One region of the Rhizobium sp. 05L429 genome, then DNA from elsewhere that is predicted to be linked to it. Evidence: predicted binding sites of a transcription regulator. Region 1 holds the regulator's gene; each other region holds the start of a gene.

Region 1 (3,343 bases):
AAATAGGCCTCCAGACCCGCCGGGTTCATCAGACTGATTTTTGTGTTTGCCAGAGCAACTCTCACCCCAAAACCGGTCTCATCTGCGGCGTCGGCTCTTGCCACGCCACGGACGAATTCGCCGAAGGCCGAAGGCTCGGGCGCGGCTAGAACTATCTCGGCAATTCCGGTTACGCCGTTGACGTGAGCTTCGAGCGCGCTGCGGTCAGCAGGGAGCGGATTGACGCGCTCGACGGCGAAGAGAAAGAAATCCGGTGCMCGGAGGTCACCGGCGAAGGCGAGCCGGAAGCCGGCAATGCTCTCCGTGCCATCCGGCATTTTCACGGGACGTTCGAACTGCAACACAGAACCAGCGCTAATGCCGCCTTTAACGAATCGAGCATGTTCATGCTTTGCATCCGCGGCACTGAAGGCGATAGCAGACAGGCCCTCGCTGCCGCAGCGAAAACGAAAGGCCTGATCGCGGGCTGTGAAGACATTGCCATCACGCGCCGTCCTGTCGCTCTCCTCGACACTGGCGACGCCGAGCGGCTCGAGATAGCTCCTGTCGGCGAAGAAAACGCAGGCATTTTCCGTACCGAAGGGATGGCGCGCGTCCGGAGCGACGGTGAAGCCCAGCTTGCCTAACCTCTCGCGTGCAAGGGCGATATCGGTAACCGGCAAAACGAGATGATCGATCGCAAGCGTGTCTTGGGTCATCAGCTACTCTCCAGCAATCACAAGGAGATGTGCTTCAACAAGCCTTACGAAGCAAGGCCGGACGGGCCGGGCGCCGACAAAAATAAAATTCTCAACACAATGGGGAGAAATTTTACGAAAATTTAGCCACTTGCGGAACACATATGGAACATATAGTGTCCGTTCTGGATTTGTTTCAATACTGGGGTCACACGCCGATGCTCACGCGCAAACAACAGGAACTTCTTCTTTTCATTCATGAAAGGATGAAGGAATCCGGCGTTCCGCCATCTTTCGACGAGATGAAGGACGCCCTGGATCTGGCCTCGAAATCCGGCATTCATCGGCTGATCACGGCGCTCGAAGAACGCGGCTTCATTCGCCGGCTTCCGAACCGGGCGCGTGCGCTCGAAGTCATCAAGCTGCCGGAAGCCTACAGCTCGAGCCTACAGCCAAGGCGCGGCTTTTCACCAAGCGTCATCGAAGGCAGCCTCGGCAAGCCGCAACCTGTTGCGCCTCCCGCCGCGGCAAAGTCAGCACCTGCGGCCGACAACGGCAATTCGGTTTCCGTGCCGGTCATGGGGCGCATCGCTGCCGGCGTGCCGATTTCGGCAATCCAGAACAACACCCATGACATCACCGTTCCCGCCGATATGCTTGGCTCCGGCGAACATTATGCGCTCGAAGTTCGTGGCGACTCGATGATCGAAGCCGGCATCTTCGATGGCGATACCGTCATCATCCGCAACGGTAGCACGGCCAATCCGGGTGACATCGTCGTCGCACTCGTCGATGAAGAGGAAGCGACGCTCAAGCGCTTCCGCCGCAAGGGCGCATCGATTGCGCTCGAAGCCGCAAACCCCGCTTACGAGACCCGCATTTTCCCGCCGGATCGCGTCAAGGTCCAGGGCAAGCTCGTCGGCCTCATTCGTCGCTATCACTGACCGGTGACCGGTMAACATCAGCGAATGTGTCGCTACGCCAGTCATAGGCACGGTGGCGCATCCAGGGCCGTGGTAATGCGTCGAATGTAGCGGCAACCGCAACTCCGCCATCTGTGAAACGAAGCTCGATCGAGCCTGTCTTGCGCAATGTTTCGCCGGTAAAGAGCAGAGCTCCGGATCGGCAGCCGTCAAGACGCAGACGGACAGGGGTGACGACGATATCGGCCGTATCGCAGGCAGGGCCCAGATAGGCTGCATTGTCGATAACCGTCAGTTTCTTTCCATTGCCGAGCATGATGGCGCACCAGGCACCTTTCAGGCACGAGAACCGTGACGGCGAACCGATCGCGACACGTCTTATCGATTCTCTGGCTTCATTCTGTTGATCCCGCGAGAGCTGCAGTCTTTTGCCTTCGGGCGCAGTGGGCCTGTTGGCAGCTTCCAGCATGACTGGCTTCCTGTGCTCTTCGATGGCAAGCGCCCGCTGCCATTGTTCGAAGATGAAGGCGGGTGGCTTTTCGCGGTTCGAAGCTATCGCCTCTCCATCGACAACAGCAACGAGGCTACCGTCTTCGGCAATGGCGATGTCGGGCATTGCCTCTGATGGCAGCGCCGCGACAGCAAGCGTGGAGAGAGCGACGATTGCCGTTCCGATATGCCGCAGTCGAGTTCTGAGGAGGGTCAGCAGCAGAAAACCGAAAACAGCCGTCGGGAAGTACCAACCCGGCAAACGGCCCACATCGATATTGCCACCCCAGCTCGATACCGTCTTTGCGATTGTAATCACCAGATCCAGCCCGAAGCCTGCCACATGCCATGCCCAGCCGTCCAGGCCAAAGGGCATCAGCAGCATCGCCAGCATCCCAGCCGGCATGACGATGAAGGAAATCACCGGCATGGCCGCGAGATTTGCCGGCAGGCCATAGGCTGTCAGCCGGTGGAAATGCTCGATCGAAAACAGCGCGGTAGAGAAGCCGCCAATCAGCGACGTCAGGAAAATGCCACCAAAGAAACCGCCGACCACGAAGAGGGGCTTCATGACCGGCAGGTTGGCAAAGACATTCTCCCACATCGGCCGGCCTTTCCAGAGATCGTAGCCGGCGACCAGGGCAAGTGTTGCGGCAAAGGACATCTGGAAGCTCGGCCCCAGCACCTCCGATGGCGAGATCGCAAGGATCACAAGAGCGGATAGCGCCACGTTTCTGAGGCTGATCGATGGCCGGTCAAAGAAGACGGCAACCAGCATGATGGCCATCATGATGAAGGCACGTTCGGCGGAGACGGCAAAGCCGGAGATCAGATAGTAGGCCGTCACCGCCGCGAGCGCACCGGCCGCCGCGATTTTCTTGGTCGGCCACGCCTGGGCAATGCCGGGAAAAAGGCTAAGGACGACGCGCAGGCCGACAAAAAAGATGCCGGCGGAAAGCGCCATATTGAGACCGGAGATCGCGACGATATGGGCAAGGCCGGACTGCCGCAGCGCGTCCGTCGTGTCATCCGAGATCGCCCGTCTCTCGTCGGTGACAAGCGAAGCGGCAAAGGCGCCGGTATCGCCCGGCAGGGTGGAGCGTATGCGATCGCCGATGCCACTCCTGAGGCGATAGAGCCATTCGAGTGTCGCCTCACCGACCGAGCCCGCTTGCTGTGGCTGCAAGGCAAGCTTTTTCGGCGCGCCATAGAAAAAGCCGTTGGCGCCGATGCCGTCAAAATAGGCACTGAAAG
Region 2 (3,343 bases), on a different contig from region 1:
ATGACCAGCGAGACGTGCTCCAGGAAGCCACGCATGGATTCGAAGCTCTCCATCGAGCGGATGAGTTCCTTGAGGTTTTCCAGCCGACCTGGCGCTTCGGCGCTCTTGTCGTTCTTCCACATGTCGGTATAGCCGGATTCTTCGAGAATCTGCTCGGCGAGCTCGGTATGTGGTGTGTTTTCAAGCAGTTCCTGCCATCGCCGGAAAGATTGAATCACGTCGAAGAGGGCTTTGCGGGCCTTGGGCTTCAGTTCGTCCGTCTCGATGATGTCGGCGGCGGCCGCGAGCATCGGAATGTTGCGGGCGCGGGCATAGTCGTGCAGGGCGCGCACTGTCGTGTCGCCCAGGCCGCGCTTCGGGGTGTTGACGATGCGCTCGAAGGCGAGGTCATCGGCGCCCTGCGAGACCAGCCGGAAATAGGCCATGGCGTCGCGGATTTCGAGGCGCTCGTAAAATCGCGGGCCGCCGATGACGCGGTAGTTCAGGCCGAGGGTGACGAAGCGGTCTTCGAATTCACGCATCTGGAAGGAAGCGCGCACGAGGATCGCCATGTCGTTGAGCAGATGCTTCCTGCCGTCGGCATCGCCGCGTTGCAGGCGCTCGATTTCCTCGCCGATGGCGCGGGCTTCTTCCTCGGAATCCCAGGAGGCATGCACCTGCACCTTGGCATCATCCGGATCGGAGCGATCGGTGAAGAGCGTCTTGCCGAGGCGACCTTCATTGTGGGTGATCAGATGGGCGGCTGTGCCGAGGATATGGGCGGTCGAACGATAGTTGCGCTCGAGCTTGATGACCTTGGCGCCGGGGAAGTCCTTCTCGAAGCGCAGGATATTGTCCACTTCCGCGCCGCGCCAACCGTAGATCGACTGGTCGTCGTCGCCGACGCAGCAGACATTCTGCAGTTCGCCCTTGGGGCGCTGGGCGAGAAGCCGCAGCCACATGTACTGGGCCGTGTTGGTGTCCTGATACTCGTCGACGAGGATGTAGCGGAATTTCTGGTGATATTCCTTGAGCAGATCCGGCTGCTTGCGGAAGATCGCGATCGGATGCATCAGGAGATCGCCAAAATCGCAGGCGTTCAGCGTCGACAGGCGGTTCTGATAGGCGAAATAGAGATCGCGCCCGCGGCCATTGGCGAAAGCGCGCGCATCGCCTTCCGGAATATCGGCGGGGCCGAGGCCCTTGTTCTTCCAGGTATCGATCATGCCGGCGAACTGCTTGGCCGGCCAGCGCTTGTCGTCGAGGCCTTCGGCCTGGATCAGCTGCTTGATGAGGCGGATGACATCGTCGGTGTCGAGAATGGTGAAATCGGAGCGCAGGCCGACAAGTTCGGCGTGGCGGCGCAGAAGTTTCACGCCGATCGAGTGGAAGGTGCCGAGCCAGGGCATGCCTTCGACGGCGCCGCCGACGAGAACCGCGATGCGCTCCTTCATCTCGCGCGCTGCCTTGTTGGTGAAGGTCACTGCCAGGATCTGCGAAGGGAAGGCGCGGCCGGTCGACAGGATATGGGCGATGCMAGTGGTGAGCACACGCGTTTTGCCGGTGCCGGCGCCGGCGAGCACGAGAACTGGGCCTTCCAGCGTCTCGACTGCTTCACGCTGTTCCGGGTTGAGGCCGGCGAGATAATCGGCGCGACCGCCATCGCGGGCTGCCATGGCGCGGGCGGCGATACCGCCGGCGGCGGCAGGTGCTCTTCCGGCGGGTGCGGCGGGCTGTTGCGGCTTGCGCGGCGTTTCGCCCGGTTCCTCGTCGAAGAAGGGCATATCGTCGAAACTATTGCTCATGCCGCGTAATGTAGTGATTCGGGAAGGAAAGACCAGAAAGTTGTTCTGCTTTCATTCCCAGGCGCTCAGCTATCCTCAAGTCCTTGTTTGACGCAAGTCGCAATCGCAAAACCGCTGCCCAATTTTGCGCGACCTGCTTCAGGCGGTTTGAGGGCCAGCGAAGGCAAGGCAGACCGAGACGAGCGCAAAGAGCGGCGGCAGAGCAAAGCACCAGGTGCCGACGGTGGCGTAAAGCAGAGCGGCAAGACCGCAGCCGAGCGCGAAGGCGAAAACAGCGACCACCATGCGCGACAGGCGGGTCTTTAGGGGTTTTGCCTGATCGCCGGCACTGCCATGGGCGAGGTCGGCGAGGTCGATCATGATCTGTGTCGTGGTGCCGGTCATCAGCGTGCTCGGGGGTGCTGCGCCGAGATGGATGCGGTGAGCGGCGTTCTGGATCGCCATGGCGACGACGAGCAGCATGCCGGTCGCGACCAGCGGCAGGCCGTCCGGGTTGGTAAAGGGCGACAGCCAGATGGCGCAGGCGCCGCCGGCAATGAGGAACATAAGCTTGATGACGAGCAGGATGCGCAGGCCCTTCTCGTCGCCGGCCGGGACATTGTGCGTGATGTAACGCAGCAGGAGGATCGTCAGGCAGAAGACGGGCAGAGCCAGAAGCTTGGCGATGATGCCTGATGTCCCGTGGGTGAGCGCCGCGCCCAGCGTCACGAAGTTGCCGGTGACGTGGGCGGGAAAGAGGCCGCCAAGCGCCAGGAAGCCGGCGGTATCGACATAACCGCCGGTAAGGCTCAGAAGCACGGGCAGGGCTGGGCGCATCGTTTTTTCCCTCTTATCGTTTAGTGTCGTTACTTTGCCGCGACGGCGTGGATTTCGGCAATATAGCCGCCGGGGAATTCCACCATGGCAGCACGGCGGTCGCCCGACTGATAGGGCGCGACGAGGATCTCGGCGCCGCTGTCCTTGGCCTTCTGCAGCGTTCCATCGAGATCGGCGGTCTCATAGCCGCTCATCTCGCGGCCATAGGGGAAGGGCAGCTGGCCATCGGTGACGAGCACGGTCATGCGGCCGAAGATGGAGTCGATGCGCAGGCGATGGAAAGTCTTGTCCGGCAGGCCGATCTCGATACCCGGCGTCTTCTCCTCGTCGGTGATAACCTTGCCCTGCGAGAAGGCGAGGAAGGCGTGGGTGAAGGCGGCGACACGGTCGGCGGAGACGTAGACGCGGTTTTCCGGAACGGACGCAAAGGCCGGATAGTTCGGCACCGTGGTATGCCAGTAAAGCTGCATGTTGACGCCACCCGGCCATTGGATGACGGCATCGCGGCCGATCGGATCCGGGAAGGGGGCGACGATGAGATCGGCGCCGGCGGCCTTTGCGGCTGCGATCGCCTTGTCGAGATCGGTGACGAGGTAACCTGATCGTTCGGCACCGAAGGGATAGGGGATCGGCGTCTTGAAGCCGAAGAGCGAGACGGTGCCTGATGGCGTCTGCAGAAGTTGCGATGTGGTGCTGCTCGGCGTCGGCGTGACGGTTGCCGTCACCTGCTTTGTGCTCGTGCC
Region 3 (3,343 bases), on a different contig from region 1:
TCCATTTGTTTTCAAACGCCGGTCAATGCCTGGCTGCTTCAAAGACGTTACGGGGGAGCGTGAGCCGACAATGCCGGTCAGAATTTTCAGCGAAAAGTGATCAGAGATCGATGATCGTGCCGCGGCCGTCGTTCCAGACGCGCATCTCGCGCTTTCCATCGGCGCGGGCGCGGACGGGAGCGGGCTTCATCTTCATCGAAAGGGCGCGGCCGACCATAAGCACGGTCAGGATGCCGCCAACGGCGAGCGTGACCGAGAAGGTGAGGAGCAGCATAGCCACAAAAACGGTGGCGCCGGCAAGCATGAAGAAGATGGAGCGAATGTTCTGCATTGGTTTGAAACCTTTCTAAGGAAAGGAATGTGGTCCTTCTTTTTCCTCTCTGCAAGTCAAGCATGGCTTTTTGTTGTCTTGCCGGGCTTTGTGAAGCTTGGCACTAATGGCCCATGAGCCGAACACCACCTCTCCGTTCCTTGCGTCTGCGCCGCTCTGTGCTGAGCGTACCCGCCATCAATGTGCGGGCGCTTAGAAAGACCCATTCCCTTGATTGCGATGCGGTAATTTTCGATCTTGAGGATTCCGTCGCGCCTGAAAAAAAGGCGGAAGCACGCGACAATCTGAAGACGTTTTTTGCGGGACCGCCACTCGAGGGCAAGGAAAGGATCATCCGTATCAACTCTTTGTCATCCGGCTTCGGGCTGGCGGATCTGGAACTGGTCAAGGCGCTGTTGCCAGATGCCGTTCTGCTGCCGAAGGTGGACGAGCCGCAGGATGTCACTGATATCAGCGATCCTCTTGCCGATGCGGATGTGCCGGAGGAGCTGCGCATCTGGGCGATGATCGAAACGCCGCGCGGCGTGCTGAATGTCGCAGCCATCACCGAATCCGGCCGCACGCCGGGATCGCGGCTCGATTGCCTCGTCGTCGGCCTCAACGACCTGCGCAAGGAAACGGGTGTTTTGCCGCTGCCGGGGCGGACCTATCTTGTACCCTGGCTGATGCAGGTCATTCTGGCGGTCAAGGCCTACGGGCTCGATGCGCTGGACAGCGTGTTCAACGATTTCCGGGATGGCGAAGGTTTCGATGCCGAGTGCGGGCAGGGCCGCGCCATGGGCTTTGCGGGCAAGATGCTGATCCATCCGGCGCAGATTACAGCCGCCAACCGGCATTTCGGGCCGAGCGCGGAAGAAATCGCGGAGGCTGAGGCTATCATCGCCGCCTTCGCCGATCCGGCTGCCGAGGGGCTGAACGTCATCAATGCGGACGGGCGGATGATCGAGCGGCTGCATCTTGTCCAGGCCGAGGCTCTGGTTCATAAAGCGCACCTGATTTCTGCAAGAAAGCCCGCCTGATGAAACTCTACCGCTTCCTGACCGGTCCCGACGACGCTTCCTTCTGCCACAAGGTGACGGCGGCGCTGAACAAGGGCTGGTTAATGTCCGGCTCGCCCACCTATGCCTTCAACGCTGCGACCGGCCAGATGCAGTGCGGCCAGGCTGTCGTCAAGGAGGTCGAGGGCAAGGACTATGACCCGGACATGAAGCTGTCCGAGCAATAGGTCAGCGTTCAGCAGCCTCTTCGGCGCTTGCCTCGATGCGTTCCATGTCATCGTCGCTGAGGCCGAAGTGGTGGCCGATCTCATGGATCAGCACATGGGTGATGATGTCACCCAGCGTCTCGTCGTTTTCTGCCCAGTAGTCGAGGATCGGACGGCGATAGAGACGAATGCGGTTCGGCATCTCGCCGGTTTCCAGGGTGAAACGCTCCGAAATGCCGCGGCCCTCGAAAAGACCGAGCAGGTCGAAAGGTGTTTCCAGCGCCATATCCTCGAAGACTTCGTCATCGGGAAAGTCTTCGATTTCGATGGTCAGATTGGTCGTCAGCTTGCGAAATTCGTCCGGCAGATGGCTGTAGGCCTCCATTGCCAGCGACTCGAAGGTGCTGATCGTCGGCGCATGGCGGTCCCCCCAATCATCGCTCTGGTCTATGCGGGCCATTAATATTCCTTCCTTTGCGGCCCATATAGAACCTTTATCGCCGATTTTCGAGTGCGGAATCAAAGGCAGGAATAAATTCTTATAAAATGGCCGTTGACTCTTCATTAGAGCTCTGGAATCTATAAGAACATAACAGGAACAATACGGATGGAGAGAACGCCATGGCGCAGACCGCCCTGGCGCGCGAGCGGCTTTTTGCGCTCCGCGAAACCATTGCCCGACTGGAGGGAAAACCCGCACCGGCGCTTGCCGCGGCGGAACGGGAAGCCTTTGCAGAAGGGCGTGAGAGGCGGCAGGAGCGCATTCTGCCACGCTTGCCTTTCGGTGTGGGATTACTCGATGACGCCTTGGAAGGCGGCCTGCAGCTCGATGGGATTACCGAGTTCCGCGCGGCAGGCTCCCGCGGTGCGGGAGCGGCAAGCGGCTTGGCGATGGCCGTTGCAGCACGGCTGCAGAGGCAGGAGGAGGATGCCGGCAGGCTGCTGCCGCTGCTCTGGATCGGTGATGCCGTTGGCACACTGGAGGCGGGTCGCCCCTATGCTCCGGGGCTGAAGGATTTCGGGCTGAAGCCGGAAAGGTTTTTCCATGCCGCGCCGCGCAAGCTGGAGGATGCGCTCTGGCTGGCGGAAGCGGCCATCGAAAGTGCTGCCTTCTCGGCTGTCGTCTTCGAAATGCGCGGCAATCCCTTGCATTTCGGCCTGACCGAAAGCCGGAGGCTCAGTCTCAGGGCGCGCGCCGTCCGGCGTCCGCTCTTTCTCGTCCGCCAGGCCGGGGAGGAGGAGGCGAGCAGCGCTGCCTTCCGTCTGCATGTCGAGCCGGCGCCGTCTGACCTGCGATCGTTGCCGGATGGATCAAAATTTTCCGGCAGCATCGGCAATCCGATTTTCCGTCTTACGCTGGAGAAGAGCCGCAATCCGGCCCCGCTCTCCTGTCTTCTGGAGTGGAACCCCCATGAACGCGAATTTCTCCCCGTCGACGAACCAAGCTTCGCTCGCCCTCCAGGCGAACAGTCAGCGCATTCTGGCGCTCAGCTTTCCACATCTGGCGACGGACCGCATCGCACGCAGGCGATGGGGTCTCTCCTGGCGTTCGAAAGGGCGTCCTGAAGCGTCACCGATGGTCTGTTCGGGCAAGCTCAACAATGCCATGCGGCTGACGGCGCTGGACGAGTTTGCCGAGAGGCTGGGGCTGAGGAAGGAACAGGGKGTTGCCGAAGCGCGCGCCATGTATCCAGCGCTCGATGTCGTGGAAGAGGATCTGGCGGCCGACCGCCGGCTGCTGGAAGCGATCGCCGACTGGTGCGACCGATATACACGGATGGTGGCGCTCGATGGCAAGGACGGGCTAT
Region 4 (3,343 bases), on a different contig from region 1:
GAAAGGCGCCTTGCGTGCCACGATGTAATGATCCGGCTCAAACCAGGCGATGAATTTCCGCCGCCTGCCGTCTGATGTCGCAACCTCCTTGAAGCGGACGAAGGCGGTCATCTTGTGGGCGTCGCGATGCACGCTCTTCTGCATCAGCCGGGCGCGAGACACATCTTCATCCGAGGCCAGATCGAGCAGATGCCGGTTCTCCTGCAAGCGCCATAGCAGGTTGTAGAGCAATGAAAAACGCTTGCGATCACTATGGCAGATCACCGCTTCGGCCAGTGCCATAAAGGCAGGCGGGACAGTCATCGGCTTGCCGTTGCTGGGTGGATCGGGCGGCAGGGCATCATGCTGGAAGGCAAAGCCCGTCTCACTGCTTTTCTCCTGCCAGTCGATCTCCTCTGGCGGAATTCCGGCCGCCGCAAAAGCACGGGCAGCCCTGCGCCACTCCTCGAAATCGCCCCTGCCCTCCAGCACGACCCGGCGCATCAAAGCAACGACAATTGTTCGGGTTGCGGTTCGAACATGGCTCGCAAGTCCGGCCGATCGACCAGCCGGTGCGGCGTCCAGCCCTCGGCTGTGATGAAGGCCTGCACCTTGCGGATCGACACGCCGAGCCGCGACAAATCCTCGAGCCGCAGACGACGTTGCCGCCGTTCGCTTAGGATCGCCTTCACTGTCTTGGTGCCTAGCCCCGGCACCCGCAGCAGCTTTTCGCGATCGGCGCGATTGACGTCGACGGGGAAATCGCCGCGATGGCCGAGCGCCCAGGCAAGCTTGGGATCGAGATTGAGATCCAGCATACCGCCGCCCTGCGTCGAGGTGATCTCGTCGATGCCAAATCCGTAAAACCGATAGAGCCAATCGGCCTGATACAGCCGATGCTCGCGCATCAGCGGCGGCTTGATGAGCGGCAGGTTCTTCGAACTGTCGGGGATCGGGCTGAAGGCGGAATAATAGACGCGCTTGAGCCCGTAGCTGCTGTAGAGTTGACCGCTGGTAGAGAGGATCGTCGCATCATTGGCGCCATCGGCCCCGACGATCATCTGCGTGCTCTGGCCGGCCGGCACGAACCGTTTGCGCCTCTTCGTCTGCAGCGTCGGCTCGCCCGCCGCTTCGATCTTCAGCCGAAGATCGCCCATCGAGCGGCGGATGCTGGCGGGCTTTTTCTCCGGCGCAAACCGGCTGATGCCGCTATCGGTCGGCAGCTCGATGTTGAGCGACAGGCGATCCGCATAGAGGCCCGCCTCCTCGATCAGGTGCGCTGAGGCATCGGGAATGGATTTCAGATGGATGTAGCCGCGGAAATTATGGGAGACCCGCAATTCCCGCACGATGCGCACCATTTCCTCCATCGTATGATCGGAGGAACGGATGATGCCGGAAGAGAGGAACAGCCCTTCGATGTAGTTGCGCCGGTAGAATTCCAGCGTCAGCCAGACGACCTCCTCCGGTGTGAAGCGGGCACGCTCGACATTGCTGGACGATCGATTGATGCAATAGGCGCAGTCATAGATACAGAAATTGGTGAGCAGGATTTTCAAGAGCGAAATGCATCGTCCATCCGGCGCATAGGCATGACAAATTCCCGCACCTTCAGTCGAGCCCAATCCGCCTGATGCCGTCGAATCGCGTTTGACCGTGCCGCTTGAGGCGCAGGAAGCGTCATATTTGGCGGCATCGGAAAGGATCGCCAATCGTTCTTTAAGCGACTTCTTCATAAGGATGTTCACTAAATGTTCACGATGGCAAAATCAAGACGGAGAAGCAGGTCAGTACCCAACTTCCTTTCAAAAGCAGGTACTTCTGGGTGAGGTCGAAACCTTCGATACGAATTTTATGGAAATTGCGCGTGCCGATCTGCTATAACCGACGAACCAAGATTGTAGCACGGTTCCGAAGTTCTCTTCGGGACCTGTTTTCTTTTGTGTCTGCGAGAACTGTGGACGCAGGGAGAGAAGGACGAAAAAATGGTTGATAAGGTACCGATGACACAGGGTGGTTTCGTCAAGTTGCAGGAAGAACTGCGCTGGCGTCAGCAGGAGGAGCGCCCGCGAATCATCGAGGCAATTGCGGAAGCGCGCGCCCATGGCGACCTTTCGGAAAATGCCGAGTACCATGCCGCCAAGGAAGCGCAGAGCCACAATGAAGGCCGCGTCGCCGAGCTCGAAGACCTGACGGCGCGCGCCGAAATCATCGACCTCTCCAAGATGTCGGGTGACAAGATCAAGTTCGGCGCCAAGGTGAAGCTCGTCGACGAGGACACCGAAGAGGAAAAGACCTATCAGATCGTCGGCGATCAGGAAGCCGACGTGAAGCAGGGCCGTATCTCCATCTCCTCCCCGATCGCTCGCGCGCTGATCGGCAAGGAAGTCGGCGACTCCATCGAAGTCAACGCCCCTGGTGGTTCGAAGGCCTACGAAATCCTTTCCGTTTCCTGGGGCTGATCGCCCGCGCCTTTCTCCGCGAGAGCAGCCAGTGCCGGATATCAGTGACGTCGAGATCATCGCGCCCAACCTGAAACGCCGGCTCTCCGGCGTTACGTCCACGATTGTTCAGTTGATCCCCTGCCAGATCCGGCTGGGGATCAGGATCGCAGCCCTCGGCCCCGGTCTTCCGCCACAGCTTCCGCGCCTGAAATGGCCGCAGCTATCAGGCCTCTGGCGTGCGCCCGCCGGGCGCCGCCATCGCGTCTGGCATGCGCGCCGCAACAATGAAATGGCGGCGGGTATCCTGATGCGGCAGGTATTGCGCATGCCGCTGAAGCTCGTCTTCACCTCAGCCGCCCAGCGCCGCCACACGTCCTATACCCGCTGGCTTATCCGCCAGATGGATGCGGTCATCGCCACCAGCAGCCGTTCCGGCTCCTTCCTCAAGGTGCCGCACACAGTCATCCAGCACGGCGTCGATCTCGAACTTTTCCATCCGCCCGAGGGGGCTGACGACACGATAGCCGCAACCGGCCTGCCCGGCCGTTACCTCGTCGGCTGCTTCGGCCGCGTGCGCCATCAGAAGGGCACGGACCTTTTCGTCCAGGCGATGATCGCGCTCTTGCCGCAGCATCCGGACTGGACAGCCGTCATTTCCGGCCGCGTCACGTCGGAACATACGGCATTCGCCGACAAACTGAAGGCAGACATTGCTGCAGCCGGTCTTACCGACCGCATCGTCTTCCTCGGCGAAGTGCCTGATATCAAGGTCTGGTATCGCCGCCTGACGCTCTATGTCGCCCCCTCCCGCAACGAAGGCTTCGGCCTGACGCCGCTGGAGGCCATGGCTTCGAAAACAGCAGTTGTGGCCTCTGACGCCGGCGCTTATGCCGAAATGATCGCGTCCGGCGAGAACGGCA

What was found. Region 1 encodes LexA, which represses DNA repair genes until DNA is damaged. Its sites were predicted from a motif close to TGTTCNNNNTGTGTTCNG; they were not measured.
Region 2: AC1DNW_RS08435 (ATP-dependent helicase) is a predicted target of LexA. The motif match lies at 1,826-1,843, and genes of this name have one in related genera.
Region 3: AC1DNW_RS12015 (ImuA family protein) is a predicted target of LexA. The motif match lies at 2,119-2,136, and genes of this name have one in related genera.
Region 4: AC1DNW_RS09870 (putative DNA modification/repair radical SAM protein) is a predicted target of LexA. The motif match lies at 1,721-1,738, and genes of this name have one in related genera.

What each region holds. Positions count from the first base shown of each region.
Region 1 covers NZ_JBFTNV010000018.1:114,882-118,224, reverse strand. Annotated here, with positions in the region: gene AC1DNW_RS19860 (VOC family protein) at 1-698, opposite strand, end outside; gene lexA (transcriptional repressor LexA) at 896-1,621, shown strand; gene AC1DNW_RS19850 (ComEC/Rec2 family competence protein) at 1,602-3,343, opposite strand, start outside.
Region 2 covers NZ_JBFTNV010000006.1:166,413-169,755, forward strand. Annotated here, with positions in the region: gene AC1DNW_RS08435 (ATP-dependent helicase) at 1-1,784, opposite strand, end outside; gene AC1DNW_RS08440 (YoaK family protein) at 1,923-2,600, opposite strand; gene AC1DNW_RS08445 (glyoxalase) at 2,630-3,343, opposite strand, start outside.
Region 3 covers NZ_JBFTNV010000009.1:110,437-113,779, forward strand. Annotated here, with positions in the region: gene AC1DNW_RS11995 (hypothetical protein) at 101-331, opposite strand; gene AC1DNW_RS12000 (HpcH/HpaI aldolase/citrate lyase family protein) at 445-1,350, shown strand; gene AC1DNW_RS12005 (DUF1737 domain-containing protein) at 1,350-1,556, shown strand; gene AC1DNW_RS12010 (metallopeptidase family protein) at 1,558-1,995, opposite strand; gene AC1DNW_RS12015 (ImuA family protein) at 2,157-3,101, shown strand; gene AC1DNW_RS12020 (Y-family DNA polymerase) at 3,112-3,343, shown strand, end outside.
Region 4 covers NZ_JBFTNV010000007.1:186,136-189,478, reverse strand. Annotated here, with positions in the region: gene AC1DNW_RS09875 (UdgX family uracil-DNA binding protein) at 1-483, opposite strand, end outside; gene AC1DNW_RS09870 (putative DNA modification/repair radical SAM protein) at 483-1,715, opposite strand; gene greA (transcription elongation factor GreA) at 1,965-2,441, shown strand; gene AC1DNW_RS09860 (glycosyltransferase family 4 protein) at 2,473-3,343, shown strand, end outside.